DNA from 3 places in the Novosphingobium sp. PASSN1 genome. Region 2 is predicted to be linked to each of the others. Evidence: predicted binding sites of a transcription regulator. Region 2 holds the regulator's gene; each other region holds the start of a gene.
What was found. Region 2 encodes LexA, which represses DNA repair genes until DNA is damaged. Its sites were predicted from a motif close to GTTCCNCNCTTGTTCT; they were not measured.

Region 1: the regulator LexA is predicted to act here: its motif matches at 3,319-3,334, upstream of recA (recombinase RecA).
Region 3: the regulator LexA is predicted to act here: its motif matches at 3,221-3,236, upstream of CFE35_RS01855 (PA0069 family radical SAM protein).

Annotation. Positions count from the first base shown of each region.
Region 1 covers NZ_NKIS01000003.1:108,081-118,456, reverse strand. The annotation lists gene CFE35_RS06315 (ATP-binding protein) at 1-2,047, shown strand, start outside; gene CFE35_RS06310 (MBL fold metallo-hydrolase) at 2,067-3,062, opposite strand; gene recA (recombinase RecA) at 3,407-4,477, shown strand; gene CFE35_RS06300 (glutathione S-transferase) at 4,727-5,353, shown strand; gene CFE35_RS06295 (class I SAM-dependent methyltransferase) at 5,411-6,235, shown strand; gene alaS (alanine--tRNA ligase) at 6,354-9,005, shown strand; gene CFE35_RS06285 (cation:proton antiporter) at 9,002-10,376, opposite strand, start outside.
Region 2 covers NZ_NKIS01000001.1:220,253-230,628, forward strand. The annotation lists gene CFE35_RS00955 (HAMP domain-containing sensor histidine kinase) at 1-1,171, shown strand, start outside; gene CFE35_RS00960 (hypothetical protein) at 1,175-1,366, opposite strand; gene CFE35_RS00965 (citrate synthase) at 1,400-2,665, opposite strand; gene gltX (glutamate--tRNA ligase) at 2,781-4,253, opposite strand; gene CFE35_RS00975 (ComEC/Rec2 family competence protein) at 4,283-6,523, shown strand; gene lexA (transcriptional repressor LexA) at 6,520-7,212, opposite strand; gene CFE35_RS00985 (molybdopterin molybdotransferase MoeA) at 7,289-8,521, opposite strand; gene moaC (cyclic pyranopterin monophosphate synthase MoaC) at 8,518-8,988, opposite strand; gene CFE35_RS00995 (aspartate/glutamate racemase family protein) at 9,079-9,771, opposite strand; gene CFE35_RS01000 (reverse transcriptase-like protein) at 9,780-10,163, opposite strand; gene trpC (indole-3-glycerol phosphate synthase TrpC) at 10,156-10,376, opposite strand, start outside.
Region 3 covers NZ_NKIS01000001.1:409,705-420,080, reverse strand. The annotation lists gene CFE35_RS01865 (hypothetical protein) at 1-2,394, shown strand, start outside; gene CFE35_RS01860 (methyltransferase domain-containing protein) at 2,399-3,112, opposite strand; gene CFE35_RS01855 (PA0069 family radical SAM protein) at 3,241-4,323, shown strand; gene CFE35_RS01850 (M48 family metalloprotease) at 4,320-6,074, opposite strand; gene CFE35_RS01845 (LemA family protein) at 6,093-6,731, opposite strand; gene CFE35_RS01840 (DUF1330 domain-containing protein) at 6,804-7,229, opposite strand; gene CFE35_RS01835 (long-chain fatty acid--CoA ligase) at 7,232-8,836, opposite strand; gene dnaE (DNA polymerase III subunit alpha) at 8,863-10,376, opposite strand, start outside.

The DNA.
Region 1 (10,376 bases), on a different contig from region 2:
CGCGTTCGAGCCGATTGCGGCTGGCGGGCGCGAATGGCGGCTTGAAATCGACCGGGCGGGGCGCGGGCAGGATTTCCTGATCTGGCGGTTTGCCCCTGTGGTGCGCCACGATCCGCTGGACGAAGTCATCGGCCACGTGCGCGGCAAGCTGGGCAAGGCGCTGGGGCGCGAAGGCATCCAATTGGCCGCTGTCGCGCCGGACGGGCGGATCCATGCCGCCAACGCGCTGTTTGCGGCGCGCGCGGCGGGCGATGCCGATACGGACGTTGCGGGCAGCGATTTCGTCGGCTTCTTCAGCGCGGACGAGCAGGAGCGCATCTTCTATGCGCGCGAGGGCCATCGCGGCTCATCGGTGCGGATGCTTCATGTGCCGATCGCCGATCCCGATGCGGTTCTCGACGGTTCGGCTGCCGCAGACCCGGCGCAGACGGCATCCCTGTTCCTGCTGATCGATAATCAGGGCGGTGTGGGCGATAGCCGCACCGGCATTCCGCAGATCGAGGCGCTGCTGGCGCGCCTGCCGCTGGGTCTGGCGATGACCGACCGCGACGGGCGGTTCCTGTTTGCCAACAAGGCCTTCCTGCGCGCGGCGGGGCATGACGAGAGCGGCCCGCCGCCCTATCCGTCAGACCTCGTGATCCGCGAGGACAAGGGCGCGCTGGCCGATGCGGTGCGGCGTTTTGCAGGCGGCGGCGGCTCTGGCGATGTGGCGGTGCGGCTGCGCGCATCGCCCGAGGATCCGGTTTCGCTGAGCCTTGCGGGCGTGCGTGGGCTGGGCGAGGGCGCGGTGATCCTCAGCCTCAAGGACTCGTCTGAGGAAACTCGCCTCAAGCGCGAGATCGCGCAGGCGACCAAGATGCAGGCGGTCGGCCAGTTGGCGGGCGGCGTGGCGCACGATTTCAACAACGTGCTCACCGCGATCATCGGCTACTGCGATCTCATGCTGATGCGCCACACGCCGGGCGACAGCGATTATGACGATATCCAGCAAATCCGGGCCAATTCGAACCGTGCCGCCAGCCTGACGCGGCAGTTGCTTGCCTTCTCGCGCCAGCAGACGCTGCGCCCCGAAGTGCTGCAATTGCCCGATGTGGTGGCGGAGATTTCCACGCTGCTGAAGCGCCTGCTGGGCGAGAAGATTCTGCTGGAAGTGACGCATGACCGGGGCCTCGGCCTCGTCCGCGCCGATCCGGTGCAGCTGGAGCAAGTGCTGCTCAACCTTGCGGTCAACGCGCGCGATGCGATGACGGGCATTGGGGCACCGGGCGGCATTCCTTCCGGCAAGGGCGGCGGCGTGCTGCGGCTCAAGACCAGGCGCGTGACCGCAGCCGATGTCCGCGCCATGAAGAGCGAGATCCTGCCCATCGGCGACTATACCGCGCTGGTCGTCGAGGATACCGGACAGGGCATTCCGCCTGCGCAGATCGGCAAGATCTTCGAGCCGTTCTTCACGACCAAGGAAAAGGGCAAGGGCACCGGGCTGGGGCTTTCGACAGTCTACGGCATCGTCAAGCAATCGGGCGGGTTCATCTTCGCTGAAAGCGACCTCGGCAAGGGCACGCGCTTTTCGATCTACCTGCCGGTCCATGTGCCCGATGCTGCCGATGTGGCCGATGCCGCCGCTGCAGCGATAGCGGCCAAGCTTCCCGTGCAACGCAAGCAATGGTCTGGCGGCGGGCGCGTGCTGCTGGTGGAAGACGAGGACACTGTGCGCGCGGTGGCTGAACGCGCGCTGGTGCGGCAGGGCTATGAGGTGACGACCGCGAGCGACGGCGAGGACGGGCTGGAAGCGCTCGGCCGGGCAATCTCGGCGGGTGAGGAGTTCGATCTTGTCCTCTCGGACGTGGTGATGCCAAGCATGGATGGCCCCGCGATGGCGCGCGAAATCCGCGTGCTGAGGCCCGAACTGCCGGTGTTGTTCATGTCGGGCTATGCCGAAGAGCAGCTGCGGCGCGAGATCGACATTCCCAACATGTACTTCCTCGCCAAGCCGTTCAGCGTGGCGCAGATCTGTACCGCCGTGGAAGATGTGCTGAAGGCGCGTTGAGCCCGCCTGCCGAACCGGTTCAGGGCGCGCTGAACACCGGCGTCGGTTGGTCTTTCCAGGCTTCGGCAACCACCGCCAGATTGTTGGCATGGGCGTCGCGGTAGGCCCACCACAAGCTGACATCGCCGCGCTTCAGCGCTTCGCCGACAAAGCTGGCGAGGGGCCGCTGCTGGAAATCGGCATCCTTCGCGTGCTCCACCAGCGCGCGGATATAGGTGCGGGTGGCATCGATCAGGCCAAGACCATAGCCGCCTGCCGCGATCACCGCAGGATGGCCATGATTGGGCAGAATCTTCGTGAAGCCCCAGCCGCGCATTTCGCCCAGCGCCTTGTACTGCTGCGGGATTGTCTGGGGTTCGGCCACGAAGGTCGCGGTATCCTCCAGCGTGTCACCCGCCAGCAGCAGCTTGTCGTCCGGCAGCTCGATCACCAGGCCGTCGGCGGAATGGATCGCGACCGGACGGAGCATGGCGCGGACTTTGCCGATCATCAGCGTCACCGGGCTTTCAGGTGCAAGGCCGATGGTGGGCGTGAGGAGCGGATTGATGGCCGGCGGTCCCTCTTCGGTGCCCGCTTCGATGGCCGCGCGCTTGTCTTCCAGCGTCCGGCGAGTCGCCTCGGTCGCGATGCGCAGGGAGTCGACATAGACCGCGTTGCCGCCGATGTGATCGAGGTGCCAGTGGCTGTTGGCCAGAATGAAGTGCCGCACCCCCGCCTTGGCAAGCCAATCGCGCACCCACTGCGCAGATGCGGTATCGGTGAAGCTGTCATAGACAAGCGCGGTATCGCCATCGTGGATCGCATAGGTTGCAACGCCAACGAAGATCGCACCGAGATCGGGCCACGTGCGCGGACCCGGCCCCACCGCAGCTTCCTCCGGGCGGCCCTGATAGAACGCGGTGAGGTGCGCGTTGATCGGCATGGCGCGGACGACGTGATCGGCAGACTGCGCATGGGTGGGACCAGCGAGGAGAAACCCGAGAGCGGCGATCACGGCGGCTGGCATGGGCTTCATCCGGATTTCCCTTCCGCAAGCCGGTATCCGGCCATTGTGCAGTGCAGCATAGCTTACGCGCCATAACGAACCTGTCAACCGCGAGGCACTGGAAGGGAGGTCGACCTCGAGCGAATCGCCAATCCTACCGGAAATTTTTTGCTCCATTCGTGCAGGAAATGGCGCGCGAGCAACGTTGAAAACGGCTGGAAAGAAGGAATTATCATGGTATTTCAATGCAGTGATCTACTTCTTCGTTCAATGGGAACGGATTTATGTTCACCCCTTGTTCCTTAAGAACAAACTGGGTACAAGGCTGGTGTTGACGGTTCATGTCGGCCATCACTAGCAAGGGGAAGCAAGCCATGGCGGCGCAATTGAAGCTTATCCAGGAAGGCAAAGACAAGGACATGGATCGTCAGAAAGCGCTCGATGCAGCGCTCGCACAGATCGACAAGGCTTTCGGCAAAGGTTCGGCCATGCGGCTGGGCTCGAAGGAGACAATGCAGGTCGAGGCGATTTCCACCGGCTCGCTCGGGCTCGATATCGCGCTGGGTGTCGGCGGCCTGCCGCGCGGCCGCGTGATCGAGGTCTATGGGCCGGAAAGCTCGGGCAAGACGACGCTCGCGCTCCACGTGATCGCCGAGGCGCAGAAGGGCGGCGGCACGGCGGCTTTCGTCGATGCCGAACATGCGCTCGATCCGGTCTATGCCAAGAAGCTGGGCGTCAACATCGACGAACTGATCGTTTCGCAGCCCGATACGGGCGAACAGGCGCTGGAGATCGTCGATACGCTGGTGCGTTCGAACGCGATCGACGTGCTGGTGGTCGATTCGGTGGCAGCGCTCGTTCCTCGTGCGGAAATCGAGGGTGAGATGGGTGACAGCCATGTCGGCCTGCAGGCGCGCCTCATGTCGCAGAGCCTTCGCAAGCTGACCGGTTCGATCAGCCGTTCGCGCTGCATGGTGATCTTCATCAACCAGCTGCGCATGAAGATCGGCGTGATGTACGGCAACCCGGAGACGACGACGGGCGGCAATGCGCTCAAGTTCTACGCTTCGGTTCGCCTCGACATTCGCCGCACCGGCCAGATCAAGGACCGCGACGATATCGTCGGCAACGCGACCCGCGTGAAGGTCGTCAAGAACAAGGTGGCGCCGCCGTTCAAGCAGGTCGAGTTCGACATCATGTACGGCGAGGGCATTTCGAAGATCGGCGAAATCCTCGATCTCGGCGTCAAGGCGGGCCTGGTCGAGAAGTCCGGCGCATGGTTCAGCTACGATTCGATCCGGATCGGGCAGGGCCGCGAGAACGCCAAGACGTACCTGCGTGAGCACCGTGAACTTTGCGACAAGTTGGAAGCCGCGATCCGCGGCCAGACCGACAAGGTCGCCGAAGGCCTGATGGTCGGTCCGGACGCGGACGACGACATCTGAGCTTTCAGGCGGTGGGGGCAATTCCCTGTTCCCCGCCCTACGCCGCCAGTCCAAAGGTCGGCGCGCTGCCCGGAAGCAGCGCGCCGGTTCCTTTTTGGGGTTTTGGACGCTGCCCGGCGGTAACGCAGCAGGGGTAAGGTTTTCGGGCTAGGCTCGCTTTGATCCCCTCGATTGTGGTTTGCAGAGCTTCCCCACCTGCTTCAAAGTGCCTAGCTTCGGAGCCAAGCGGATCAACGGGAAGGAAGTCTCATGGCGATCGTTCTGCACCACCTCAACAACAGCCGTTCGCAGCGCATCTTGTGGCTGCTGGAGGAACTGGGCGTTCCTTATGAACTGAAGATTCATCTGCGCGATGCCGAGACCAACCTTGCGCCGACCGAACTGAAGGCGGTGCATCCGCTGGGCAAGTCGCCGCTGCTCGAAGTCGATGGCCGGATCATCGAGGAGTCGGGCGCGATCGTGCAGTACTTGTGCGAGAAGCATGGCGGCGGCAAATGGCTCCCGGCTGCGGGGACCGACGATGCGCTGCGCCACAACGAGCTGATGCACTTTGCCGAAGGTTCGGCAATGACCCCGATCCTTCTCAACCTCTATGTCTCGCGGTTGGGCGATGCGGGCGCGCCGCTCCGGCCGCGCATCGACGAGCAGCTTGCGGCTCATTTCGGCTATCTTGAACAGATCCTGCGCCCCTCGGGGCATTTCATCGGCGATGACTGGACCGGAGCAGACGTGATGCTCAGCTTCCCGGCCGAAGTCGCGGTGATGCAGGGTATGGGGGCAGCGTTTCCAAAGCTCGCCGCTTTCGTCGCGGCTATCCATGCGCGGCCCGCGTGGCAGGCGGCGCGCGCCAAGGGCGGTGCCTATTTCGCGACCTGATATACGGTGCTGCATTAGCGCTTGCCGGGTGCCGCCGCCGCGCATAGCCTGCATGGCATGACGGGCGCACAAGAATGGCAAGGCCGGGTCGGCCAGAACTGGGCGGCGGAGTGGGAGCGGACGGATCGCAGCTTTGCCGCGCTCACGCCGCATCTTCTTGCCGCGATCGCGGCTGAGCCCGGCAAGCGGATCATCGACATTGGCTGCGGTGCGGGCGAGCTTTCGCTGGCCGTCTCCGCCGCGCAGCCCGATGCACAAATAACCGGGGTCGATATTTCCGAGGAACTGGTTGCTGCGGCCCGAAGCCGCGCTGCAAGCCATGCCAACCTCTCGTTCACCGTGGCCGATGCCTCAAGCTGGACAGCCGATGGCGCTGCGCCCGATCTCTATGTTTCGCGCCACGGCGTGATGTTTTTCAGCGATCCCCCGGCGGCTTTCGCGCATCTCTCTGCCGTGGCGGCGCCGGGCGCGCGGATGGTGTTCTCCTGCTTCCGGCCTGCTGCCGAGAACCCCTGGGCGATGGAGATTGCGCGCCTCCTGCCGCCCGGCAGGCCCACGGCTGCGGTCGATTTTCCGCCGGGGCCGTTCGCTTTTGCCGATCCCGACCGCGCCCGCCGCTGCTTGCAGGGCTGGCGGGACATCACGTTTCTGCCGCTCGATTTTGCCTATGTCGCGGGATCGGGCGCGAATCCGGTGGCGGATGCCCTGTCGTTCTTCAGCCGGATCGGTCCGGCCGCGGCGGCGATCCGCACTTTGCCGGATCAGGCGCGCGCCGGGTTCGAACGCGGTCTGCTCGAACTCGTGCAGTCGCGCCATGTCGGTGGGCAGGTGTGCTTCCCGGCAGCGGCCTGGCTGGTAACCGCGACGGCGGACAACCTCTGACGCTCGACTGATCGCGGCTTGGTGGGGCGGGCAGAAACCCCACCGGGATGGGGACAAGCATGCCGAAAGCGCCGAAACGTGCTTGTTCCGCGCCGAGGCCTCGCCTAATCGGCATGTCATGACTTCGACCAACGAAATCCGCCGGTCCTTCCTCGACTACTTCGGCTCCGCCGGGCACGAGATCGTGCCCTCGGCGCCGCTGGTGCCGTTCAATGACCCCACGCTCATGTTCACCAACGCGGGTATGGTCCCGTTCAAGAACGTGTTCACGGGCCTTGAAACGCGTGCGAGCAAGCGGGCGACATCCTCGCAGAAGTGCGTGCGTGCAGGCGGCAAGCACAACGATCTCGATAACGTGGGCTACACCGCAAGGCACCACACGTTCTTCGAGATGCTCGGCAATTTCTCGTTCGGTGACTATTTCAAGGAACAGGCGATCACGCACGCCTGGACCCTGCTGACCCGCGAATGGGGCCTGCCCAAGGACAAGCTGCTCGTCACCGTCTATCACACTGACGATGAGGCGTTCGGCCTGTGGAAGAAGGTTGCCGGGCTTTCCGAAGACCGGATCATCCGCATCCCCACGTCCGACAACTTCTGGTCGATGGGCGATACGGGGCCGTGCGGGCCGTGTTCGGAAATCTTCTATGACCATGGTGCGCATATCTTCGGCGGGCCGCCGGGATCGCCGGACGAGGATGGCGACCGCTTCATCGAAATCTGGAACCTCGTGTTCATGCAGTTCGAGCAGGCCGCCGATGGCAGCCGCACGAACCTGCCCAGCCCGAGCATCGATACCGGCATGGGGCTGGAGCGCATTGCCGCGGTGATGCAGGGTGAGCACGACAACTATGACACGGACACGTTCCGCGCGCTGATCGCCGCCTCGGAAAGCCTGACCGGCACCAAGGCCGAGGGTGAAAGCCGCGCCAGCCACCGCGTGATCGCGGACCATCTGCGTTCTTCCAGCTTCCTGCTGGCCGACGGCGTGCTGCCAAGCAACGAAGGGCGCGGCTATGTGCTGCGGCGGATCATGCGCCGCGCCATGCGCCATGCGCACTTGCTGGGTGCCAAGGAGCCCCTGATGCACCTGCTGGTGGGCTCGCTCGTCACCGAGATGGGGCAGGCGTTCCCCGAGCTTGGCCGCGCGCAGCCGCTGGTGGAAGAGACCCTGCTGCGCGAGGAAGTGCAGTTCCGCCGCACGCTGGCGAACGGTCTGCGCTTGCTGGACGAGGAAGCGGGTGATCTTGGCGAGGGCGACAGCCTGCCGGGCGAAACCGCGTTCAAGCTCTATGACACGTTCGGTTTCCCTTACGATCTGACCGAAGACGCCTTGCGCGCGCGCGGGGTGAGCGTTGACCGTGCCGGGTTCGAAGCGGCGATGGCGCAGCAGAAGGCGGCGGCCCGGGCAGCGTGGAAGGGCAGCGGCCAGACCGCCGACAGCGAAGTGTGGTTCGACATCGCCGAGCGCGAAGGTGCGACCGAATTCACCGGTTATACGGCCAACATCGGCGAGGGCGTCGTCGTCGCGCTGGTGAAGGACGGCAAGGAAGTGGCCGAAGCGGCGGCGGGCGAGGCGGTCACTGTGATCACCAACCAGACGCCGTTCTACGGCGAAAGCGGCGGCCAGATGGGCGATGCCGGGACGATCTCGACCATCGAGGGCCTGCGCATTGCGGTGAGCGATACGGCCAAGCCCTTGGGGCGGCTTCATGCACATCAGGGCACCGTTGAAGCCGGTTCGGTCAAGGTCGGCGATGCGGTGCAACTCGCCATTGATGTGGCGCGGCGCGATGCCACGCGGGCCAACCACTCGGCAACGCACTTGCTGCATGAGGCGCTGCGCCGCCGGCTCGGCGCGCATGTGACGCAGAAGGGCTCGATGGTTTCGGCCGAGCGGCTGCGCTTCGACTTTTCGCACCCGGCGGCCCTGAGCGCCGAGGATATCGCGGCGGTCGAAGACGAAGTGAACGCCGAGATCCTCGCCAATGCGCCGGTTACGACGCGCCTGATGAGCCCGGAAGACGCGATTGCGGCGGGCGCGATGGCGCTGTTTGGCGAGAAGTATGGCGATGAAGTGCGCGTGCTCAGCATGGGCACCGGCGCTCAGCCCTATTCGGTCGAGCTGTGTGGCGGCACCCATGTGCGCGCGCTGGGCGATATCGGCCTGCTGCGCGTGGTGAGCGAAAGCGCGGTGTCTTCGGGTGTGCGGCGCATCGAGGCGCTGACGGGCGCAGGCGCGCGCGCCTATCTGGTGGGCCGCGAGGAATCGCTGCGGCGCACCGCGGGGCTGCTGCGGTCCGCTCCCGACGAGGTCGAGGCGCGTGTGGCCGCGCTGGTCGATGAACGGCGCAAGCTGGAGCGCGAACTGGCCGAGGCCAAGAAGGCGCTCGCGCTCGCGGGTGCATCGGGCGGCGGCGCAGCAGCGGCTCCGGCAGACGAGCAGGTGGGCGGCGTGACGTTCTCCGGGCAGGTGCTGGAAGGCATGGACCCCAAGGAACTGCGCGGGCTGCTGGATCAGGCCAAGGCGCGCATGGGATCGGGCGTGGCGGTGATTGTTGCGGTCAACGATGGCAAGGCAAGCATTGCCGCCGCCGTCACCGAGGATCTTGTCGGCAAGGTCAGCGCGGTTGATCTGGTGCGTGCAGGGGTCGAAGCGCTGGGCGGCAAGGGCGGCGGCGGCCGGCCCGACATGGCGCAGGGCGGCGGACCGGACGGTGCGAAGGCGGCTGATGCGATTGCCGCGGCGAAGGGCGTGCTGGCCGGTTAGCGGTCGCGCAGGCCTGCGGCCTTCAGGCGCGGTTTCTCGTCGAGCCCGCCATCGCGCATGATCGTCTCGCGCAATTCGTCGCGCAGTTCGTGGATCGAGGCGATCACCGGGCCCATGGCGACGCCCATATCGACGAGCACGGCTTCGGATAGCTGGAGCGAGCTTTCGAGCGTTTCGGGCACGGCATCGCTGGCGCCTGCGCGGTAAAGCTCGGCAGCGTGGGCGGCGTCGCGCGCGCGCACGATGATTGGCAGATCGGGGTGCGCGGCGCGGATGCGGCGCACCGTGCGGCTGACGAGGACAGGCTCGTCCATGGTGACGATGACCGACCGGGCGGCTTCGAGGTGGAGTTTTTCGAGCAGCGCGGCATTGGCGACATTGCCGTAGATCACCGGAACGCCCGATTGGCGCGCCTCGCTGACGAGGGCGGGATCGGCATCGACTGCGAGCCACGGCACGTCATGACGGGCGAGCATGGCACCGACCACCCGGCCGACGCGGCCATAGCCGAACAGGATCGCCTGCCCGCTCGCATCGCTCGGCAGTTCGCCAACAGGCATATCCTGTGGGCGGTCCACTGCCGTGGCGACGCGGCGGCCGATCATGGCGAGTAGCGGGGTGAGCGTCAGGCCGAGTGCGGTGACGATCTGCCAGAACTGCGCCGTTTCCCGCCCGACGAGCCCGGCAGCCGCAGCGGCGGCGAGCACGATCAGGGTCGTCTCCGACGGCGAGGCGAGGAGCAGGCCGGTTTCGGCGGCCATGCCCCGGCTCGCCCCGCCAATCCGCAGCAGCAGCGCCGTCACCAGCGCCTTGGCCGCGAGCACCGCGCCGACCCCCAACGCAATCGCGCCGAGCTGCCGCCAGATTTCCATGACATCGATGCCCATGCCGACGGTGATCAGGAACACGCCGAGTGCAAGACCCTTGAACGGAGCGGTGATTGCCTCGACTTCGCGCGAGTAGTCCGTTTCGGCGATCAGCAGGCCGGCAAGCAGCGCGCCCATGATCGGCGAAAGGCCTGCGCCTGCGGTGGCGAGCGCGGCTGCGATCACGACGAGGAGGCTGAAGGCGAGGAACAGCTCCGGGCTTTTGGTGCGCGCGGCGCTGGCGAACAGGCGCGGCAGGAGAAAGCGGCCCAGCGTGAGCATGACCGCGACGATCACCGCGCCGCGCCACAGCGTTGCCATGAGCTCGCCGCCGCTGGAGCCGCCCGGACCGAACGCGCCGAGCACGAAGATGATCGGGACGAGCGCGATATCCTCAAGCAGCAGCATGGCGAGCGCCTTGCGGCCGACCGGGCTCTGCGTGCCGGCGATGGGCAGCACCAGCGCGGTGGAAGAAAGTGCAAGTGCGATGCCCAGCCCGGCGGCG
Region 2 (10,376 bases):
ACCTGTCACCGCCTGGGCGCTGGTCATGCCGGAAGGCGATGGTACGGCCATCGAAATCAGCCACTGGCAGATCGGCGATGATGGTGGGGCTGAAGTCCCTGCGCCCGAAGCACTGCTGCGCCATCTCGCCGAAGCCGAGGTCCTGCTCGATGAAGCGCAGCGGGTCATCGCAACTGATGTGCGCGCGCCGGATCTGGCGATGCTTGCCGCGGCGCTCGAACAAGGGCGCGGGGCTTACTGGACCGATCTGGTCAAGATCGAGCGAGTCAGCGATCTGATGACGGCGCGGCAGGGGCCGCTCCATTGGCGGCTGCTGGATGATGCGCCGTTTTCGGTCGAAGGCTCGGCGCGGCGCTGGCGGGCGCGGCTGCTGCCGCGCGTGCAGGGCGGCTTTGCACTGCTCGCCATTCCCGAATCGATCGAAGCGCTGCCCAAACCCGCTACCGGCAGCAAAGCCGCGCCGGATGCAGCCAGCGCCGAGGCGGGCGGGTGGAACCGCCTGCTGGGCCGCGATCTGGCCCCGGCGCTGCGCCAGCCGATCACGCGGATCATCGCCAACGCCGAAACGATTCGCACGCGTCTCGCCGGGCCGCTGGCTGACGAATACGCTGACTATGCCCGCGACATTGCCGATGCAGGGCGCCATCTGATGAGCCTTATCGAAGATCTCGCCGATCTTGAGGCGGTCGAGGCACCGGGCTTTGCGCCTGCGCCCGATCACATCGATCTGGCCGATTGCGCGCGGCGCGCCGCAGGTATTCTTGCGGTGCGCGCGGCAGAGCGCGGCATCACCTTGCACACCCCGGACCAGAGCGTGCGTGTTCCCGCCATCGGCGAATTTCGCCGCGTGCTGCAAGTGCTGCTGAACCTCGTCACCAACGCGGTCCGCTATGGCCCCGAAGGCTCGGCGGTCACGCTGGAAGTGGGGGAGAACGCGGGGAGTGCGTGGATTGCGGTGCGCGATGAAGGCCAGGGCCTGAGCGCCGAGCAGGCTGCGCGCGTGTTCAACAAGTTCGAACGGCTTGGCCGCAGCGGCGATGGTGGGACTGGCCTTGGCCTCTATATCTCGCGCCATCTCGCGCGGGCGATGCGCGGTGATCTGGTGGTGACAAGCGGCGCGGGCGAAGGCGCGCGCTTCGAACTGACGCTACCTGCGGGCCGCAGCGCCTGATCTTTACTTGCGGCGCTGTGCCAGAAAGAGCAGCCCGGACCCGGCAAGGGCGAGCACGCCGCCCCACAGGATCCACACTTTCTGCGCGAGCATGAAGCTCGATGCCGGCCACATGATGAGGCCTGCGCCTTGGCCCATCCACAGCAGGCCCATGAGCAGGGCGGCGATACCGAAAATGCGCAGGATCAAGGTCATGTCGCTAATCTCCGGTTTCGCCGCCTTGCAGGATCAGCGTTCGCTGACAGGAACGTAGTCGCGCTGCACCGGCCCGGTGTAGAGCTGGCGCGGACGGCCGATCTTCTGGCCGGGATCGCTGATCATTTCGTTCCATTGCGCGACCCAGCCAACCGTGCGGGCCAGCGCGAAGAGCGCGGTGAACATCGTGGTCGGGAAGCCGATCGCGGACAGGATGATGCCCGAATAGAAGTCCACGTTCGGGAACAGCTTCTTCTCGATGAAGTACGGATCGCTGAGCGCCAGTTCTTCGAGCCGCAGCGCGGTTTCGAACAGCGGATCGGTGACCTTGAGCGAGGCGAACACCTCACGCACCGTCTTCTGCATCACCGTCGCGCGCGGATCGTAGTTCTTGTAGACGCGGTGGCCGAAGCCCATCAGGCGGAACGGATCGTTCTTGTCCTTGGCGCGTTCGATGTAGTGCGGGATGCGGTCAGGCGTGCCGATTTCCTTGAGCATGTTGAGCGCGGCTTCATTCGCGCCGCCATGCGCCGGGCCCCATAGGCAGGCAATGCCCGCCGCGATGCATGCAAAGGGATTGGCGCCCGAGGAACCGGCCAGACGCACGGTCGAAGTCGAGGCGTTCTGTTCGTGATCGGCGTGGAGGATGAAGATGCGGTCCAGCGCGCGCTCGACCACCGGGTTTACTTCGTATTCCTCCGCCGGGACGGCGAACGTCATGCGCAGGAAGTTGCCGGTGTAGGAGAGGTCGTTGCGCGGATAGACGAAGGGCTGGCCGACCGAATACTTGAAGGCCATCGCCGCGATCGTCGGCATCTTGGCGATCAGGCGGTGGGCGCTGATCTTGCGCTGCTCGGGATCGGAAATGTCGGTCGAATCGTGATAGAACGCCGAAAGCGCGCCGACCACGCCGCACATGATCGCCATCGGGTGCGCATCGCGGCGGAAACCGCGGTAGAACACCGAAAGCTGTTCGTGCACCATCGTGTGGCGAGTGATCGTGCGGCTGAACTGCGCCAGCTCGTCGGCCGAGGGCAGCTCGCCGTTGAGCAGCAGGTAGCTCACTTCCATGAAGCTGGAATGTTCGGCCAGCTGGCCGATGGGATAGCCGCGGTGCAGCAGCACACCTTCATCGCCGTCGATGTAGGTCAGCGCGCTGTCGCAGCTGGCGGTGCTGGTGAAGCCGGGATCGTAAGTGAACTTGCCGGTCTCGGCATAGAGCTTGCGGATGTCGATCACGTCGGGACCAATCGTGCCGCTTTTGATCGGCATGGCTGTGGTCTTCGTGCCGTCGCTCAAGGTCGCCTGGTTGTCGCTCACGCTCTACCCTCCTGTTTGCTCGTTCTATGGCGGCTGTCAGCCGGCTTGGTTGGGCCAGTTTGGTTGGTTATGGGCCGAGACCCGGGAAATTGCATCACGCCGCCGCAGTGGCCTGATCGGTGATCCGGGCGAGCGACTCGTCTCGTCCCAGAAGTACCAGTACGTCGAAAATGCCCGGCGAGGTAGTCGTGCCGGTCAGCGCGGCGCGCAGCGGCTGCGCCAGCTTGCCGAGCCCGAGCCCGCGTTCTTCGGCCATCGCCTTGAGCGAAGCCTCGAGCGCGGCGGCCGTCCATTCTTCGCCCGCAAGCCGTTCGGCGATTGCGCCGAGCAGTGCGCGCGCGTCGGTGGTCAGCAGGCCGGCGGCCTTTTCGTCGGGCGTCAGCGGGCGCTGCGCGAAAAGGAAGCGCGCCCCCGCCGCCAGTTCCATGAGATCGGCCGCGCGCACCTTGAGCACCGGCATGGCGGTGGTGAGGAGAGCGAGGCCCGCGGCATCGAGGCCGCCAAGCCGCGGTGCCACCAGCGCCGCCAGCCGGGCATCGTCCGCCTCGCGGATATAGTGGCCATTGAAATTCTGCAGCTTCTTGAGATCGAAGCGCGCCGCGCCCTTGCCGACGTCGCCGATCTCGAACCATTCCACCGCCTGCTCGCGGCTGATGATCTCGGCATCGCCATGGCCCCAGCCGAGCCGCAGCAGATAGTTGAACACCGCCTCGGGCAGCAGGCCCAGCTCGTCGCGGTAGGCATCGACCCCCAGCGCGCCGTGGCGCTTGGACAGCTTCGCGCCGTCCGCGCCGTGGATCAGCGGGATGTGCGCATAGGCGGGATCGTCCCAGCCGGAACCTTCCACTGCCTGCATCGCGCGAATCACCACCAGCTGGCGGAAGGCGTTGTTGATATGGTCGTCGCCGCGGATGACGTGGGTGACGCCCATATCGTGATCATCGACCACGACCGCGAGCATGTAGGTCGGCGTGCCGTCACTGCGGAGGATGACGTAGTCGTCGATCTCGGCGTTCTGCACCGTGATCGGCCCTTGCACGAGGTCGGGGATCGTGGTCGCCCCTTCGCGCGGAGCCTTGATGCGGACCACATAAGGCTGGCCTGCGGGCCAGGTCGAGGCATCCGCATCGCGCCATTCGCTTTCGATGCGGAAGGGGCGGCGTTCGGCCTGCGCAGCGGCGCGGCGGGCGGCGAGCTCTTCCTGCGTGAGGTAGCAGCGATAGGCGTGACCGGCATCGAGCAGCGCAGTGGCGACTGCGGCGTGGCGCTCGGACCGGACGAACTGGAACACCGGCGGCTCGTCGCCGCCAAGGCCCAGCCAGTTCAGGCCGTCGAAGATCGCTTCGATGGCCGGCTCGGTCGAACGCGCGCGGTCGGTATCCTCGATGCGCAGCAGATAGGTGCCGCCGTGGTGGCGGGCGAACAGCCAGTTGAACAGCGCCGTGCGCGCGCCGCCGATATGGAGATAGCCAGTGGGAGACGGCGCAAACCGCGTGACCACGCCTCCTCTAACAGGAGCCGCGCCTGCGCCTGATCCTGCAGAAACGGTGTCACTGGCGCTTGCCATTGCAGGCACTATCCTTCCTAATCCCGGTCATGCCGCCACAACTGGTCCAACCGCTTGGCGAACCGATCATGGGGCGGACACGCCTCTGGGACAAACTCGCCGCCTTGTCCAGCATGCACCGCACCATCGAAGCGTTCCTTGCGAGCCGACCGTTCGAGCGCGGACCATGGCTTGCGGTGGGCTTTGGCCTTGGAATCGCTGGCTGGGCGGTGCTTTCGGGGCCGTGGCAATGGGCGGGCTTTCTGGCATTGTGCGGTGCGGCGGCGGTGGGCGGCCTGCTGATCGATGTCGAGGGCGAACTGGGCCACTTGCGCGGCGCGCTGATCGGCATGGCGCTGATGCTGGCGGCAGGCTGCGCCGCGGTCTGGGCCAAGTCCGCGCTGGTCGGAGAACCGGGCATCGCGCGGCCCGAAGTCGTGATGATTGAGGGCCGCGTGATCGACCGGCAAGTGGAAGGCGCGCGGGACCGGGTGCGGCTGCTGGTGCGGGGGCGAGTGGAGGGCCATGCCGAGCCGCTGCAGGTGCGGCTCAACCTGCCCGATGCGAACGATCTGCCCGGACTGGTGGAGGGCGCCGAAGTGCGGCTGCGGGCGCGGCTCATGCCGCCTGCGCCGCCGATGCTCCCCGGTTCCTACAATTTCGCGCGGGCGGCGTGGTTTCAGGGTCTGGCGGCAACGGGCAATGTCATCGGGCCGGTGACGATCCTTGCCTCCGCGCATGAGGGCTGGTCGCTGCGGCAATGGCAGCAGCGGCTCGCCGATCACGTCCGCGCACAGCTTTCCGGCTCCCCCGGCACGATCGCGGCGGCCTTCGCCAGCGGAGACCGCGGCGCGATTGCGGAAACGGATGAGGAGGCAATGCGGGATGCGGGCCTCACGCACTTGCTCTCGATCAGCGGCTTGCATGTCAGCGCGGTGATCGCGGGGGCCTATTTCCTGACGATCCGGCTGCTGGCGCTCGTTCCCTTCATCGCGCTGCGGGTGCGGCTGCCGCTGCTGGCCGCCGGGGTCGGGGCGCTGGTCGGGGTGTTCTACACGGTGCTGACCGGGGCCGAAGTGCCGACGGTGCGGTCGGTTTCGGGCTCGCTGCTCGTGCTGGCGGCGCTGGCGCTGGGGCGCGATCCGCTGTCGCTGCGGCTGCTGGCGACGGCGGCGGTGTTCGTGATGCTGCTCTGGCCAGAAGCGGTGCTGGGGCCGAGCTTCCAGATGAGCTTTGCCTCGGTGATCGCCATCGTCGCGTTCAGCACGGCGGCACCGGCGAAGGCGTTCCTTTCGCACAGCCACGAAGGGCGCATCGCGCGGGTGGGGCGGCACATCGCGATGCTGCTGATGACCGGTCTGGTGATCGAGCTTGCGCTGATGCCGATCAGCCTGTTCCACTTCCACCGCGCCGGGGTTTATGGCGCGGCGGCGAACGTGCTCGCCATTCCGCTCACGACTGTTCTGACGATGCCGCTGATCGCGCTGGCGCTGGCGCTCGATCTGCTGGGGATCGGCGCACCGGCGTGGTGGGCAGTGGGCAAATCGCTCGAACTGCTGCTGTGGCTGGCGCATCTCGTGGCGGGCCAGCCGGGTGCTGTCACGATGATGCCGGGCATGAGCGGCGGCACGTTTGCGCTGTTCGTCGGCGGGCTGCTGTGGCTGGCGATGTGGAGCGGGCGGGTGCGGCTGTGGGGCTTTGTGCCCATCGCGCTGGGCACCGCGGCGCTGCTGCTGACGCGGACGCCCGATGTGCTGATCTCGGGCGATGGGCACCATGTGGGGATCACCGGAGAAGGGCCGGATCTGCTGGTGCTCCGGGCGGTGCGGGAGGAGAGTTATACCCGGACTGCGCTGCTGGAGAATGCCGGGATGACCGGCAATGCGCTGACGCTGGAGGATTGGAAGGGCGCGGACTGCAATGAGGATTTCTGCGCAGTCTCGCTCGTGCGGGGTGGGCGGCGGTTCGAACTGCTGCTGGCGCGAGGCAAGGATCTCGTGCCGATCCCGGCGCTGGCTGCGGCTTGTGCGAAGGCCGATATCGTGGTGGCCGACCGCCGCCTGCCCGCTGCCTGCAAGCCGCGCCTGCTCAAGGCTGATCGGGCGCTGCTGGGCCAGACGGGCGGGCTGGCGATCGATCTTGTTTCAGGCCGGGTGCGCAGCGTGGCCGAGACGCAAGGACAGCACGGCTGGTTTCGCCCCCCGCCACCGAGACTACCGCCCGATCAATTCCGCAAACGGAAAAGTGCGGCTCCGGACGCCAGCGGCGCACCGGAGCCTGCAATACCTTAGTGGTAGCGGCGGAGCAGGCCCGCCAGCTTGCCCTGAACCTGCACTTCGTGCGGCTGATAGAACTGCGGATCATAGGCGGCATTTGCGGGATCGAGGCGGACCAAGCCGCGCTCGCGCCGCAAGTACTTGAGCGTCGCTTCCTCACCGCGCACCAGCGCGACCACGATCTCACCGTCACGCGCGGTATCGGTGCGGCGCACGAGGGCGTAGTCACCATCGAGAATGCCGGCCTCGACCATCGAATCGCCAGACACTTCGAGCGCATAGTGTTCGCCCGAGCCGAGTAGCGCGGCCGGGACCGGCAGCATGGAGGTGCCCTCCATCGCCTCGATGGGGACGCCCGCGGCGATGCGGCCATGGAGCGGGATTTCGATCACGTCGTTCGCGGGTTCGCGCACCGGGGCGGGGCTGCGCAGCGGGGCCAGCGCACTGGGCGCGTTGGCCGCCGCGCGAGCGGCGACCTTGGCGGTGCCTGCATCGCTTTCGCGGATCACTTCCAATGCGCGCGCACGATTGGGCAGGCGGCGGATGAAGCCGCGTTCTTCCAGCGCCGAGATCAGCCGGTGCACGCCCGACTTCGACTTCAAGTCGAGCGCTTCCTTCATTTCCTCGAACGAGGGGGAGATGCCGGAATCTTCAAGGCGGGTCTGGATGAAGGTCAGCAGTTCGTGCTGCTTGCGCGTTAGCATTCGTGCGCACTCCTATAGTGAACGAATGCGGAACGAATAAGCAACAGATTAGTGGTCGTCAAGCAATTCCGCGCATTTAGAGCAGGTATACAGGAACAAACTGACCCGCCGGTGTTTCGGGTTCGTTCGCGGGACGCACGGCGAGGGCATTGGCACGGGCGAGCGAGGAGAGCGCGCCGGAATCCTGCAAGCCGTCGAGCGAGACTTCGCCCGCATCCCATACCGCGCGCAGGAATTCCATGCGGCTGCCGCCTGCGGGCATGGCCTCACGCAGGCGTGCCGGGATCCGGCGCGGTAGCGGATCAGCAGCGCCGAGCGCGGCGCGGATCAGGGGAAGGAGGAAGAGGAACCCGGTCACGAACGCGGCGGCAGGATTGCCGGGCAGGCCGAGGATGACTTGCGCACCGCGCCGGGCCACGAGCAGCGGCTTGCCGGGCTTGATCGCGACGCGCCAGAACGCGAGGTCTGCGCCAAGTGCGGCGAGAGCCGGGCGGATGAGATCATGATCGCCGACCGATGCACCGCCGCTGGTGACGATCACGTCGGCATCGCTGGCTGCCTCGAACGCAGCCATGAGCGCTTCGAGCCGATCCGGCACCGGGCCGATGCGGGTGATGCGCAAGGCGGGCTGGCTGGCGAGCGCTGCGAGCATCGCGCTGTTGCTGGCGGGGAGCTGGTGCGCGGCGAGATTGGCGCAAGCCCCGGCCAGTTCATCGCCGCTGTCGATCACCGCAAGTTCGAGCGGGCGGCGCACGGGAAGATGTGCATGGCCTGCGGTGAGCGCGAGCGCGATCTGCGCCGCGCCGACTTTGGTGCCGGGCTGCATCAGCACGTCGCCGTTACGAAAATCGAGGCCGGCGCGGCGGATATGGCGGTGCGGCGGTTCGGGCGGGGTGCCGGTGAGGGTGAGCACATCGCCGCTCCGCGCGGCGTCTTCCTGAATGAGCACCATGTCGGCCCCGGCGGGAACGAGCGCGCCGGTGCTGATACGCGCGGCTTCGCCCGGGCCGACGGTGCCTGCAAAGGGGCGGCCTGCGGCGCTTTCCCCGATCACCCGCCACGGGCCGGGGAGATCGGCGGCGCGCAGGGCATAGCCGTCCATCGCGGAGACATCGGCGGCGGGCTGGGTGCGCAGCGCGGTGAGCGGCTCGGCCAGGTAAACCCCGAGGCAATCGGCCGTGGTGCGGTGTTCGGTGGGCAGCACGGGGGCGAGCGCCATGAGGCGGCGCTGCGCTTCTTCGAGGGCAAGCGGCGGGTTGGGGCGGGCCAGAGTCTGGAGCGGGGTTTGGGCGGGCGTCTGTTCGCTCACGGCGCGCGCCAATCGCCCGATTTGCCGCCGCGCTTCTCGATCAGGCGCACGCCTTCGATCACCATGGCTTTGTCGATCGCCTTGGCCATGTCGTAGACCGTGAGCAGCGCGACCGAGACAGCGGTGAGCGCTTCCATTTCGACCCCGGTGCGTCCGGTGAGCGAGGCGGTGGCGCGAGCCTCGACGCCGTTTTCCACGAAGGCAAATTCGACGCTGACGGCATCGAGCGCGAGCGGGTGGCACAGCGGGATCAGCTCTGCGGTGCGCTTGGCCGCCATGATCCCGGCGATGCGCGCGACGGCGAGGACATCGCCCTTGGGCGCGGTGCCATCGCGCAGCGCGGCGAGCGTGGCGGGGTTCATGCGGATCGTGCCGAGCGCAATGGCGACGCGCTGCGTCTCCGCCTTGCCGCCGACATCGACCATGCGCGCGCGGCCTTGCGAATCGAGATGGGTGAGGCCGCTCATGCGCGGGCACCTGTTGCAGGCATCGCGCCGGTGTTGTGCATATCCATGCCCCTGCTCATGCCAGAGAGCGCGGTCCAGCAAAAGCTCCGCTTATGCCAGTGCTGCAGCAACGGCGGCTTCGGCGTGGAGCCGGGTCGTATCATAAAGCGGCACCGGGCTGTCCTCCGGCCCGACCAGCAGCATGATCTCAGTGCAGCCGAGGATAATGGCTGTGGCCCCGCGCGCCACGAGGCGGGCGATGACGGCGCGGTACGCTTCGCGCGAGGTGTCCTCGATTCGCCCTGCGACCAATTCCTCGTAGATCACGCGGTGGACTTCGGCGCGGTCTTCCGCCCTGGGGATCAGGACTTCGAGGCCGTGCTGCTCTTCCAGCCGCGCGCGGTAGAAGGCCTGTTCCATGGTGAAGGCGGTGCCGAGGAGAGCGACCTTGGTGTGGCCATCTGCCTTCAGGGCTTGCGCCGTGGGATCGGCGATATGGAGCAGGGGCAGTTGGCACGCCGCCGCGATGGCGGGCGCACACTTGTGCATGGTGTTGGTGCAGATCACGAGCGCCTCGGCTCCGGCAGCTTCGAGGCGGCGGGCAGCGTCCACCATCAGGGCATCGAGCGCGGGCCAATCACCAGCGGCTTGCAGTGCCGCGATCTCGGCGAAATCGAACGACCACAAGGCGAGCTTGGCGGAGGCCTTGGGGCCGAGGCACGCGCGCACGCCCTGGTTGATGATGCGGTAGTATTCGGCGGTGCTTTCCCAGCTCATCCCGCCGATCAGGCCCAGAGTCTTCAAGCGCGTTTTCATCGCGGCCATGCCTTGGCGAGGGCGATCCCGGCGAGGTTTTGCGCGCGCTTGATGCGGCGAATGCGCACGCGGGCGAAGCGCGCGGCCTGCTCCTCAAAGCGGGCGTGGAAGGCGGCGAAGGCAGCGCGAGGCTTTAGTGCGCCGCTGGCCTGCGCGACGACCAGCGTGGAATCGCCGAGCAGGACGATATCCTGCGCTCCGAGTTCACGCGCCACATCGAGCGCATCGAGTAGGGCCTGCCATTCGGCGTGATCGTTGGTGCCGTGGCCGATGGCGGGGCGGTGCCAAACCCGTCCGCGTGCGACGACGGCGGTTTCCATAAGGCCGGGGTTGGGGCGGCAGCCGCCGTCGAAAAACAGCTTGAGAGCTTGCTCAGGCACCGAGCAGGGCGCGCGTGGCGGCGGTGACGTCGGCGTGGCGCATCAGGCTTTCGCCGACGAGGAAGGCCTTGGCGCCGGTTGCCGCCAGCGTGAGCACATCTTCGTGGCCGCCGATGCCGCTTTCGGCCACGAGCAGCGTGCCTTCCGGAGCGAGCGGGGCGAGGCGGGCGGTGGTGCCGAGATCGGTGACGAAGCGCTTGAGGTCGCGGTTGT
Region 3 (10,376 bases), 190 kb from region 2:
CTGCCAAGCCCGCGCCTCGCGCGCGCAATTTTCGCCTTTGCCTGCCTCGGTTTCGTCGGCGCAGGCCTCCCTGCATCGGTTTCCGCCCAGACTGCTCCTGACCAGCTAGCGCCTGACCCAACCGGGCGCGGCCCCTACACGGTCGATAGCGCCGAATACAAACTTGCGGCAAAGCGCGATGTGCTGGTCGCTCCCTTCACGGTGACCGAGTTGTGGGCGCGGGTCTATCGCCCCGCCAATGCCAAGGGCGCGCGGCCCGTGATCGTGATGCTGCATGGCAACCACGGCACTTGCGGGCGCATCGACCCGGCAGTTCCCGGCCGGATCGACGACGATTCCACGTATACCGATACCGGCCGCTGTCCCGAAGGTTATGTCGTTGCGCCAAGCCATGAAGGCTACGCCTATCTGGCCAAACAGCTGGCCTCGTGGGGCTATGTCGTCGTTTCGATCAATGCCAACCGCGGAATCAATGCCGCGTGGGGGGATGACGAGGACTTTGGGCTCAACCTCAGGCGCGGGCGGCTGATCCTGCGCCATCTCGTCCTGCTGGATCGGTGGAACACCTCGAACGCCTCGGCCAAGGTGCTGGGGTTCAGCTTGCGCGGGAAGCTCGATTTCAACCAGATCGGGCTATTCGGCCATTCGCGCGGCGGCGAAGGCATACGCGCGGCGCTTACCCAGTACCGTGATGTGGGTAGCATCTGGCCCAGCCAGTTCCGCAGCAAACCGACGTTCCGGGCCCTGTTCGAGCTTGCCCCGGTCGATGGGCAAGCTGGCCGCGTCCTGAATGCGGAGGGCGTTGCGTGGAACGTGCTGCTGCCGACCTGCGACGGCGATGTCTCCGATCTTCAAGGTCAGCGCGTGTTCGATCGGATGATCACCGCCCGCGCCGAAACCGTCCCCACCCCGAAATCCATGTTCACCGTGGAGGGGGCCAACCACAATTTCTACAACACCGAGTGGCAGCAATCGGACTCGCAAGGGTGCTCCAGCACCGATACCAAGCAACCGGTGGTGTTCGATCCCGCAGCAGCCGGGTCGGAAGCCCAGCGCACGACGGCGCTCTATCCGGTGACGGCATTCTTTCGTGCCCACCTCGGGGCTGATCCGGTGGCCGTGTTTGGTGCAACGTTCGATCCCGCATTCCGCCTCCCCGGAAAACTGAACCGGATCACGCGCTACCGCCGCACTTATGCCGACAACGTGGCGCGCAAGGGCAGCATCGTGCTCGACAACTTTATCCGCACCAGCGGGGCGGGCGAAACCGGCATCGGCAATGCGGTTGGCGGCCTGAAATACTTCGCGCAAAGCCCGCTGCCCGAGCATGAGCCGACCGCGCAGTTTGGTGTGCTGGGCTGGGATACCACCGTTATCAGGAGCAAGGGCGCCAGTCCGTTTTATCAGGCCAACGCCGCAGTGCCGGGCAAGGGCGTTTCGCTCGCGGGCTTCGAAACGCTGGAGTTCCGCGTGGGTCTGGCCTGCAACGGCTATGACACCGGCACGCTGTACGGCTGCGAAGTGAACCCCAAGCTCAATCCTTCGGGCACGACCAATTTCAGCATAGCGCTGGTTTCTCCCGATGGATTCGTGTCGCAGGCGGTGCCGCTGGCGCGCTATGCCCGGCCGCTTGCGCCTGTGGGCGTGAGCTATGGCCCGATCATCATCGACCGCCCGGAGCCTCGCCCGGGCGGTCAGATCCTGCCGGGTAATGAACCCCCGGTCGAAACCTTCGGCAGCGGGCACCCGGTGCTTGAATCGGTGCGCATTCCGCTGACGGATTTCGGCCTCGCCAAAGGCACGGCGGTGCGCGGTGTGCGCCTGACGTTCGACCGTGCCCCGGTCGGCGCAATCTATCTGGGCAACGTGCGCTTTGCCCGGGTGCTTGAAACGGCACCGGACCAAGGCCCAGGTCCGATCCCCGGGCCGTTTGTGGCGGCAGATGCAACTGCACCAACGATCGCAGCAACGATGGCAGGGGCGATCCCGTCAGCGCCCAGCCCGGCAGCCCGCCCTGCGGCGCGCCTCATCTCCGGCGGGCGGGTAACCCAGATCCTGCGCGAACGCCGCCCAGTGGTGACGGCGACGCAGGCGATCATGAGCGCGCGTCGCGGACCGGCAACCGTCTGGCCCGCGCCGCGCCCGGTGGTGACGGTGGCCATCGCCGTGCCGGAAACACTCGTGATCGGCGGTGCGCTGCTCACGCTGCGGATCGGGGAGCAGAGCTTCAAGCTGGGCCAGGCCGTTTCGGTGCCGACGCAGGGCCTGAAGGCCGCGCGGTTCATCCTCAGCCCCGAAGCCTTTGACGCCTTGCCGCAAGGCGCGCCGATGGTGCTCGAAAACGGGGCGCAGCGCTTCGAACTCGGCGCGCTCGACAAGGCGATGCTGCGCTGATGCGTCAGGTGCGGCGCAGCACCATCACCGTGTTGGCATGCATCGGCAGCGGGCCGTAGACCAGGCGGATGGCGTTGTCGGCAAGGCCGCGGACAAAGTCTTGCGCTTTGCGCGCAACCCGGCCTGCCATGCCGCCAACGTAAGGGCGGAACGCGCGGCCCGCGAACACGATATCGAGCGGAAGCCCGCGCGCCATCTGTTCGACAATCGGTGCCGAAAGCACCGAGATATGGGTGTGATCGCCATGCTGGATTGGCAGCGAGAGCGGGCTCTGGCCGTTGGGGAACCGTACAAACAGCAGCCCGCCCGGCTCCAGCAGGCGCGAGGCGGCGGCCAGCAGCGCGGCGTTCTGTTCGCGGGTGAGGTGCTCCATCACATCAATCGCGGCCATCACGCGCAGGCGGCCGGGCAGCACGGCCTGCCACGCCCCGAATTCAAGCGGGAGCAGGCCGACCCCCGCCGTGACGGCCTTGTCGCGCGCGGCGGCCTGCACTTCCGAGCCATAGACACGTGCCCCGCGCGCCGCCGCCCAGCCCAGAAAATTGCCGTTGCCAAAACCGACTTCGGCGACCAGCGAGCCTTTGCTCACAGCATCGGCAAGATAGTGTTCGAAGAACTGCACATCGGTGCGCGTGGGCTGCATGAACGGCGCTTCGTGCCAGCCCTTCAATTCCTGATAGTGTAGATACCCGTCTTCCATCGAACGCTCCGCCTGCATGCCGGCGAAGTGAAGCGTGCCAGCGGCGGGGCTGCAATCGCAGTCCGCCCCGAAATGGAGCGACAACGGGTGAGGCACCCCATCGGATTCCGCTGGAACTCCGCAAATGTTCCTTATATGTTCCAACAATGGCAAAGCCCGAACCCACCTTTCATGGACGCGGTGCGCAATCCGCGCGGGTGCCGACACGCTTTGCCCTGCCGACGCGGGAAGCGGATGGCGACTGGCGGGACATGGCGGAAACCATCGATGGGCCGGGGCCGAAATTGCGGACCACCGTGGCCGAGGAATTTCCGAAAACGGCGATGGCTCGGAACACTTCACCCGATATTCCGTTTGACCGCTCGCTCAATCCTTATCGCGGCTGCGAACACGGCTGCATCTATTGCTATGCGCGGCCCACGCACGCCTGGCACGATCTTTCACCCGGGCTCGATTTCGAGACGAAGCTGTTTGCCAAGCCCTCGGCACCGGCCTTGCTGCGCCAAGCCTTCACGGCGCGGGGGTATCGCCCTGCCCCGCTGGCACTGGGCACCAACACCGATCCGTATCAGCCCATCGAAGCGCATTACCGCATCACCCGCCGCGTTCTGGAACTGTGCCTTGAGGTGGGGCATCCTGTCACGATCACCACCAAGTCGGCGCGGGTTCTCGACGATCTCGATCTGCTGCGCGCGCTGGCACAGCGGAACCTGACCGCTGTTTCGATTTCGGTGACGAGCCTTGATCCCCGGCTTTCCGGCATTCTGGAACCACGCGCCTCCGCTCCCGCCAAGCGCCTGGCCGCGCTGCAAGCTTTGGCGAAAGCGGGCGTGCACACCAATGTCTCGGTTTCGCCGATCATTCCCGCAATTACAGACAGTTTCATCGAAGCGACGCTGATTGAAGCGGGCGCGCGCGGTGTAGCTTCGGCCAGCTGGATCATGTTGCGCCTGCCGCACGAAGTGGCGCCCTTGTTCCGCGAATGGCTGGATGTGCATTTCCCGGATCGCGCCGCGAAGGTCATGGCCATCGTGCAATCGGTGCGCGGCGGGAAGGATAACGACGCCCGCTTCTTCAGCCGGATGAAGCCGACCGGCGTGTGGACCGATCTGGTGCGCAAGCGCTTCCGGCTGGGGCTGAAGCGCGCAGGAATTGCGCAGGCAAGGCCCGTGCTCGATTGCAGCCAGTTCCGCGCGCCGGAGCGGGACGGGCAACTGGCGCTTTTCTAGACGCGCTTGCGGCCAAACCCGCCGCCTGCAGGGCGCGGCGCAAGCGAAGGAGGTGGCGGCGCGGCAGGCGGGAGTTCATGGTAGGACGCGGGCGATGGCGCGGAGGGCTTTTCGCGCTGGGGCCTGCCAGCCTGCCCCGGTTTGGCCTCGACCACGCCCATCAGCCGCTTGAGCTGTTCGGGCGCAAAGACCGACATGCCAACAAGGCCAAAGAGAAACAGCACCATCACCATGCCCGGCATCGCGCTGGGCGGGCCATCCCGCTCGCTCGCCTGATCCTGTTCGGCCGTACCGGCGGGCAGATCGGGCGACCAGGTATTGCGGCGCGCGGGCTTGGCGCTGAAAGTACCAGAAGTCTGGCCGCCAGTGCAGGTTCCGTCAGGATAGGAAGGGCCTTCGCAGAACGGCTTGTCCAGCCTGACCATGTCGAAGGTCTGCGCCAGCTTGGCCGGACTGAAGGTATCCAGCATCCGCGCCGGATCGTTGTTGGCTGGCCAGTGGAACACGAGCAGGAATGCCGTGACCGAAACCACCGGGATGAGCATCTTCGGCGTGAGGCCGAGCGCATTGCGCTGATCGGAAACGCGCCATTCATACCAGGCAAAGCACGCCTCGTTCCAGCGGCGGTAAGCAGGCGGATCGGTGAAGCGCAGCAGCTGCAGCGCCAGCGTGGGCGTCGGCGGCTGCTCGAGCGGGCGGCCTTCCTCGTCGCAAGGGTATTCCTGCGCGCTTGCCGTCTTGGGCCGCACGCCGAAGCGCGGCCGGATGGTGGCGGGTCCGCGCGTGTCCTTGCGCTGGCGGCCCGGCACCATCAGATCACGGCCCAGCGCAGTGATCGCGGCAATGCGCTCAGCAACCGGCGGGTGCGTGCCGCCTTCGTGGTCCGATGGCCCTTCGAACAGCAGCGCTTCCACGCGGCGGCTGCCATCGAACCGGCCCTGCCCGCGAATCTTCCCGAGCGCGCTGACGAGTGCTTCGGGGAAGTGCGTCATCCGCACCGCCTCGCCATCGGCGATGTGATCGCGGCTCAGCTTGATATCGCGCCGCGCGGCCTTGGCGAGGCGCATGGCCAGCATGGTCGCGGCGCTGCCCGCAATCAGGATCGGCAGGAAGGGCGGCAGGAACAGCGGAATGATCATCTGCCGCCAGTCTTCGATCCGCAGCGGATTGTTGACCTGCAGCGTCACCGCCGTGCGCATCAGCGCATGGTTGGCCGAAAGCACCTGCGTATCGCCATTGCGGATATGCGACGCTTCGTGCGCGAGGACCGCGGCGAGTTCATCATCGTCAAGCCGTTCGAGCAGGCCGCGCGTGACCGCGATCAGCCCGCGCGCCGGGCCATCGCCCACCGTGAGCGCGTTGAGCGCGTCCACCTCGATCACCCCGAAACGCGGCGCACGCACACCCAGCGCGGTGCATTGTTCCTCGGCAATGGCGACAAAGCGGGGTTCGTCCGCGCGGGTTACGTCGCGGATATCGAGCGCGGCGCGCACGGCATCGGCGTGGCCGCGATAGATGCTCCAGAAGATCAGCGCGCTGATCACACCGAGCGGCACTGCATAGCGCAGTGCGTAGCCAGCGGGGTCCGACAGGATGGTATGCAGCGGATCGAAGATGAGCAGCGGAGCGGTGAGTGCGAAGGCCCCGATCAGCTGGAAGGCGGCGATATAACCCGCAATGGTGCGCGCAAGGCGGCGCCGGTTCTGCGCCGCATGCGTGACATAACCGAGCGGCTTGCTGCCTTGCGCCATCGGGCCTGCTCCGCCAGCTTAGAACGCGATCTGCGTGGTCTCTTCGTAAGCGCCGCGCCGTTCTCCGAGCGAGAACTTCTCGCGCAGCGGCAGACGGCTCAAAGATGCGATCACATTGCCTGGAAACGCACGGGCGACCGAATTCAGCTCCTCGACCGCGAGGTTGTAGAACTTGCGCGCGGCGGTAATACGGTCCTCGATGCGCACGAGATCGCTGCGCAGCGTGGCGAAATGGCTGCCGGATTCGAGTTCGGGGAAGTGTTCGCCGAGTGACACAAGGTTCTGGAGGAACGCGGCGTTCTGCTGGCCGATCATGGCCCCATCACCCAGCGCGGCAATCGCCTCGACCCGCGAAGCGAGGACATCGCGGATCACATCGTGCTCCTTGGCGGCAAAGGCGCGCACCACTTCGACGAGATTGCCGACAAGCGTCTTGCGTTCGAGCAGCAGCGCGTCGACATCGCCGAAAGCGGCATCTGCGCGCTCATCAAGCTGCGCGATCAACGCGTGCTGCGAACGGATGCGCAGGGCCAGCCACAGCAGCGCACCCACCACGAGCCAGAGCCACCACAAATCGAGCATGGTGTTGGCCGAACGCACCGCGCGGCCCCACAAGTCGATGGCCTGCCAGACGTTCTGCGTATCGGAAGCTTGCATGATCGGGGTCCGCTGCTGTTCAACTCAGCGGATTTACCGAGTACATGGTTTAGAACATGCTAACTGGACAGGTCAGGAAATGGACCGCTTCGGTCCAAACCGCACGAGCCGCGAGGTGGCGACAGCCGCCTGCCGGTGGATGACGACCGGCGCATAGTCCGGATCCTTGAGCATGCTGAAGAACGCCGCCGCATCGGGATAGGCCATCACGAAGGTCTCGTCCCACTCCCATTCCGCCGGGCCGGTGACCATCGCTTCGAAGGCGCCGGCCCACACGATCTGCCCGCCCGAGCGCGCCAGAACCGGCTGGATGGTGCGCATGTACTCGGCGTAGGCCTGCGCGCCGGTCAGGCCCTTGCCTGCCAGTTCGTGGCCTTCGGGATAGGTCGCCTGCGGCTTGAAGCGCACCAGATTGAGCATGTGGATCGGCGTGTCGCGCGGGAGCGCCTTGAACTTTGCAAAGTTCTCGCGGCTCGGATCGATATAGGCTTCGTCCATGCTCAGGATTCCCATTTCCAGTCGCGGAACTCGTCGCGCAGGTCCTTCTTGCTGATCTTGCCGGTGCCGGTGTGCGGGATCTCGTCGACGAAAGCGACGGCATCGGGCAGCCACCACTTGGCGACATGACCGGCAAGGTAATCCCGCAGCGCGTCACCAGTGAAATCGGCACCGGGCTTCTTCACCACCACCAGCAGCGGGCGCTCGTCCCAGCGCGGATGATAGACGCCGATGGCCGCCGCTTCGGCCACGCCGGGGAAACCGATAGCCGCGTTTTCCAGCTCGACCGAGCTGATCCATTCGCCGCCCGACTTGATCACGTCCTTGGTACGGTCGGTCAGCTGCAGCGTGCCATCGGGGTGGATCACCGCGACGTCGCCGGTATCGAACCAATTTTCGGCGTCGGTTGCGGGCTTGTCGGCCTTGAAATAGCGGCCAACGACCCATCCCCCGCGCACTTGCAGCGCGCCCGAGGTCTTGCCGTCACGCGGGAGCACCTTGGAACAATCCCCCAGATCGACGCAGCGCAGCTCAACCCCAAAGGGCACGCGGCCCTGCATCGCCTTGATCGAAACCTGCTCGTCGAACGAAAGCTCGTCCCAGTTCCAGGTCTCAGTGCCGGTCGTGCCGATGGGCGAAGTTTCGGTCATGCCCCAGGCATGGGCGACGCGTCGGCCCGCTTTCATGAAACGCTCGATCATCGCGCGCGGCATGGCCGAGCCGCCGCAGACAACAGTGTTGAGGTGCGCGGGAATATCCTTCCCATGGGCGTCGATGTACTGGAGCAGGCTCAACCAGACGGTGGGCACGCCTGCCGACGTGGTGACCTTTTCGCGCTCCATCAGTTCGCACAGCACCGAAGCCTCATTGACCGCGCTGTAGACAAACTTCGCGCCTGCTGCCGCACCTGCCCACGGCAGGCCCCAGCTGGCCGCATGGAACATCGGCACGATAGGCAGCGCCACGCTGCGGCAATCCATGCCGAAGACTTGCGGCGTCAGCGCGGTCATCGCATGGAGCACGGTCGAGCGGTGTTCGTAGAGCACGCCCTTGGGATTGCCGGTGGTGCCGCTGGTGTAGCAGAGCATGCAGGGATCGCGCTCATCGCCGTCGGCCCATTCGCCCTGACCGTCTTCGGTGGCGATCCAGTCCTCGAAATGCTCGGCGGGGCTGCTGCTGTCAAAGCAGATGTAGTGCTCGATGGTTTTCCAGCGCGGCTTCATGCGCTCCACGATCGGAGCGAAGGCGGCATCGAACAACAGCACGCGGTCTTCGGCGTGGTTGGCGATGTAATCGAGCTGGTCATCGAACAGGCGCGGGTTGATCGTGTGGAGCACCCCGCCGACACCGACCGCACCGTACCACGTGACGAGGTGGCGGTGGTGGTTCATGGCGAGGGTGGCGACGCGGTCCCCCGGCTTGATGCCCAGCTTCGCCAGCTTCTGCGCCATGCGCATCGCATCGTGGCGGATACCGGCCCAGGTGGTGCGGGTTTCGCTGCCATCGGCCCAGCGCGAGACGATCTCGCGCCCACCGTGTTCACGCGCAGCATGATCGATGAAGCGCGTTACGCGCAGTGACCAATCCTGCATGGCACCCAGCTGCATCCCAAACTCCCCTTGAACGTGTTGTTTTATTCGACAAGCCGCAAGTGCCGGTCCGGTCTTGCGGTGAGGGCCACATTGGCAAGCCCTTCCACCGGAATCAATCGCTCGATGACATCCGAATCGAGCGCGAAGTCCGCGCCGAGGCGCATGACCGGTTCGCGCGCGCTGCCGGTGCGCAGGCGGGCGAGCACTTCGCCCCGCGCACCCTCGGCACGCGGCAGCAGCAGCGCGAGTTCGGACATGGCTTCGGGCTTCGTCACATCGAGCTTGAGCAGCATCCGCGCCGCGCTGCTGACCGAAGCCAAGGGACGCGCCCCGCGCACGGTGATGCGCGGTGGCTCATCCGGATTGGGCCGGTCAAGCTCTACGTTGAGCAACACGCAAGTCCCCTCGCGCGCCCATTGCTGGAACGGCTCGACCAGCGCTTCCTCGAAGCACGAGGCGGAGAACTGGCCGGTGCTGTCGGAGAAATCGGCCGCAATGAAATCATTGCCCTTCTTGGTCTTGCGCCGGTTCACGTTCTCGACCAGCGCTGCCATGACGGCACCGCTGCGGCCCCCGGCAGCGTCGCCATCCCCGCTCATCAGGCTGCCATAACTGCGCGCGCCATTGGCGGAAGCCACGGCGCGGTATTCGGTGACGGGGTGCGCGGCGAAGTAGAACCCGAAGGTATCGCGCTCAGCCGCCATCTGGTCCGTGCGAGACCAAGGCGGCGTTTCGGCGAGGCGGGTGGCGGGAACGGCGTGATCCTCTGCGCCGAACAGGCCCGCCTGCCCCGATGTGCGCGAACGGACGGCTTCGTCCGCCACGGCCATGAGCAGTTCCGCGTTGGCGGTAATCTGCGCGCGGTTCGGCTCCAGCGCATCGAACGCGCCCGCAGCCGCCAGCGCTTCCAGCCCGCGCCGGTTCATCGCGCCTGCGGGCAGGCGGCGGAAGAGATCATCAAGGCTGGTGTAAGGCCCATTGGCCTCGCGCTCGGCCACGATGGCGTCCATAGCCTTTTCGCCGACATTGCGCAGGCCCGCCAGCGCATAGCGCACGGCATAGCCATCTCCGGTGCGCTCGACCGTGAACTCGGCCTCGGAGCGGTTGATATCCGGCCCGTGGAGCGCAAGGCCCGACCGGCGCATGTCGTCGACAAAGACCGCCAGCTTTTCCGACTGGTGCATATCGAAGCACATCGAGGCGGCGTAGAACTCGTGCGGGTAATGCGTTTTCAGCCACGCGGTCTGATAGGCGAGCAGCGCGTAGGCGGCGGCGTGGGACTTGTTGAAGCCGTAGCCTGCGAACTTGTCGATCAAATCGAACAGCTCGTTGGCCTTCTTGGCGTCGATCCCCGAAACGGTCAGGCAGCCATCGACGAAGCGCTGGCGCTGCGCGTCCATTTCGGCCTGAACTTTCTTGCCCATCGCGCGGCGCAGCAAGTCTGCGTCCCCCAGCGAATAACCCGCAAGGATCTGCGCGGCCTGCATCACCTGTTCCTGATAGACGAAGATCCCATAAGTCTCGGCAAGGATGACCGAGAGCTTCTCGTGCGGGT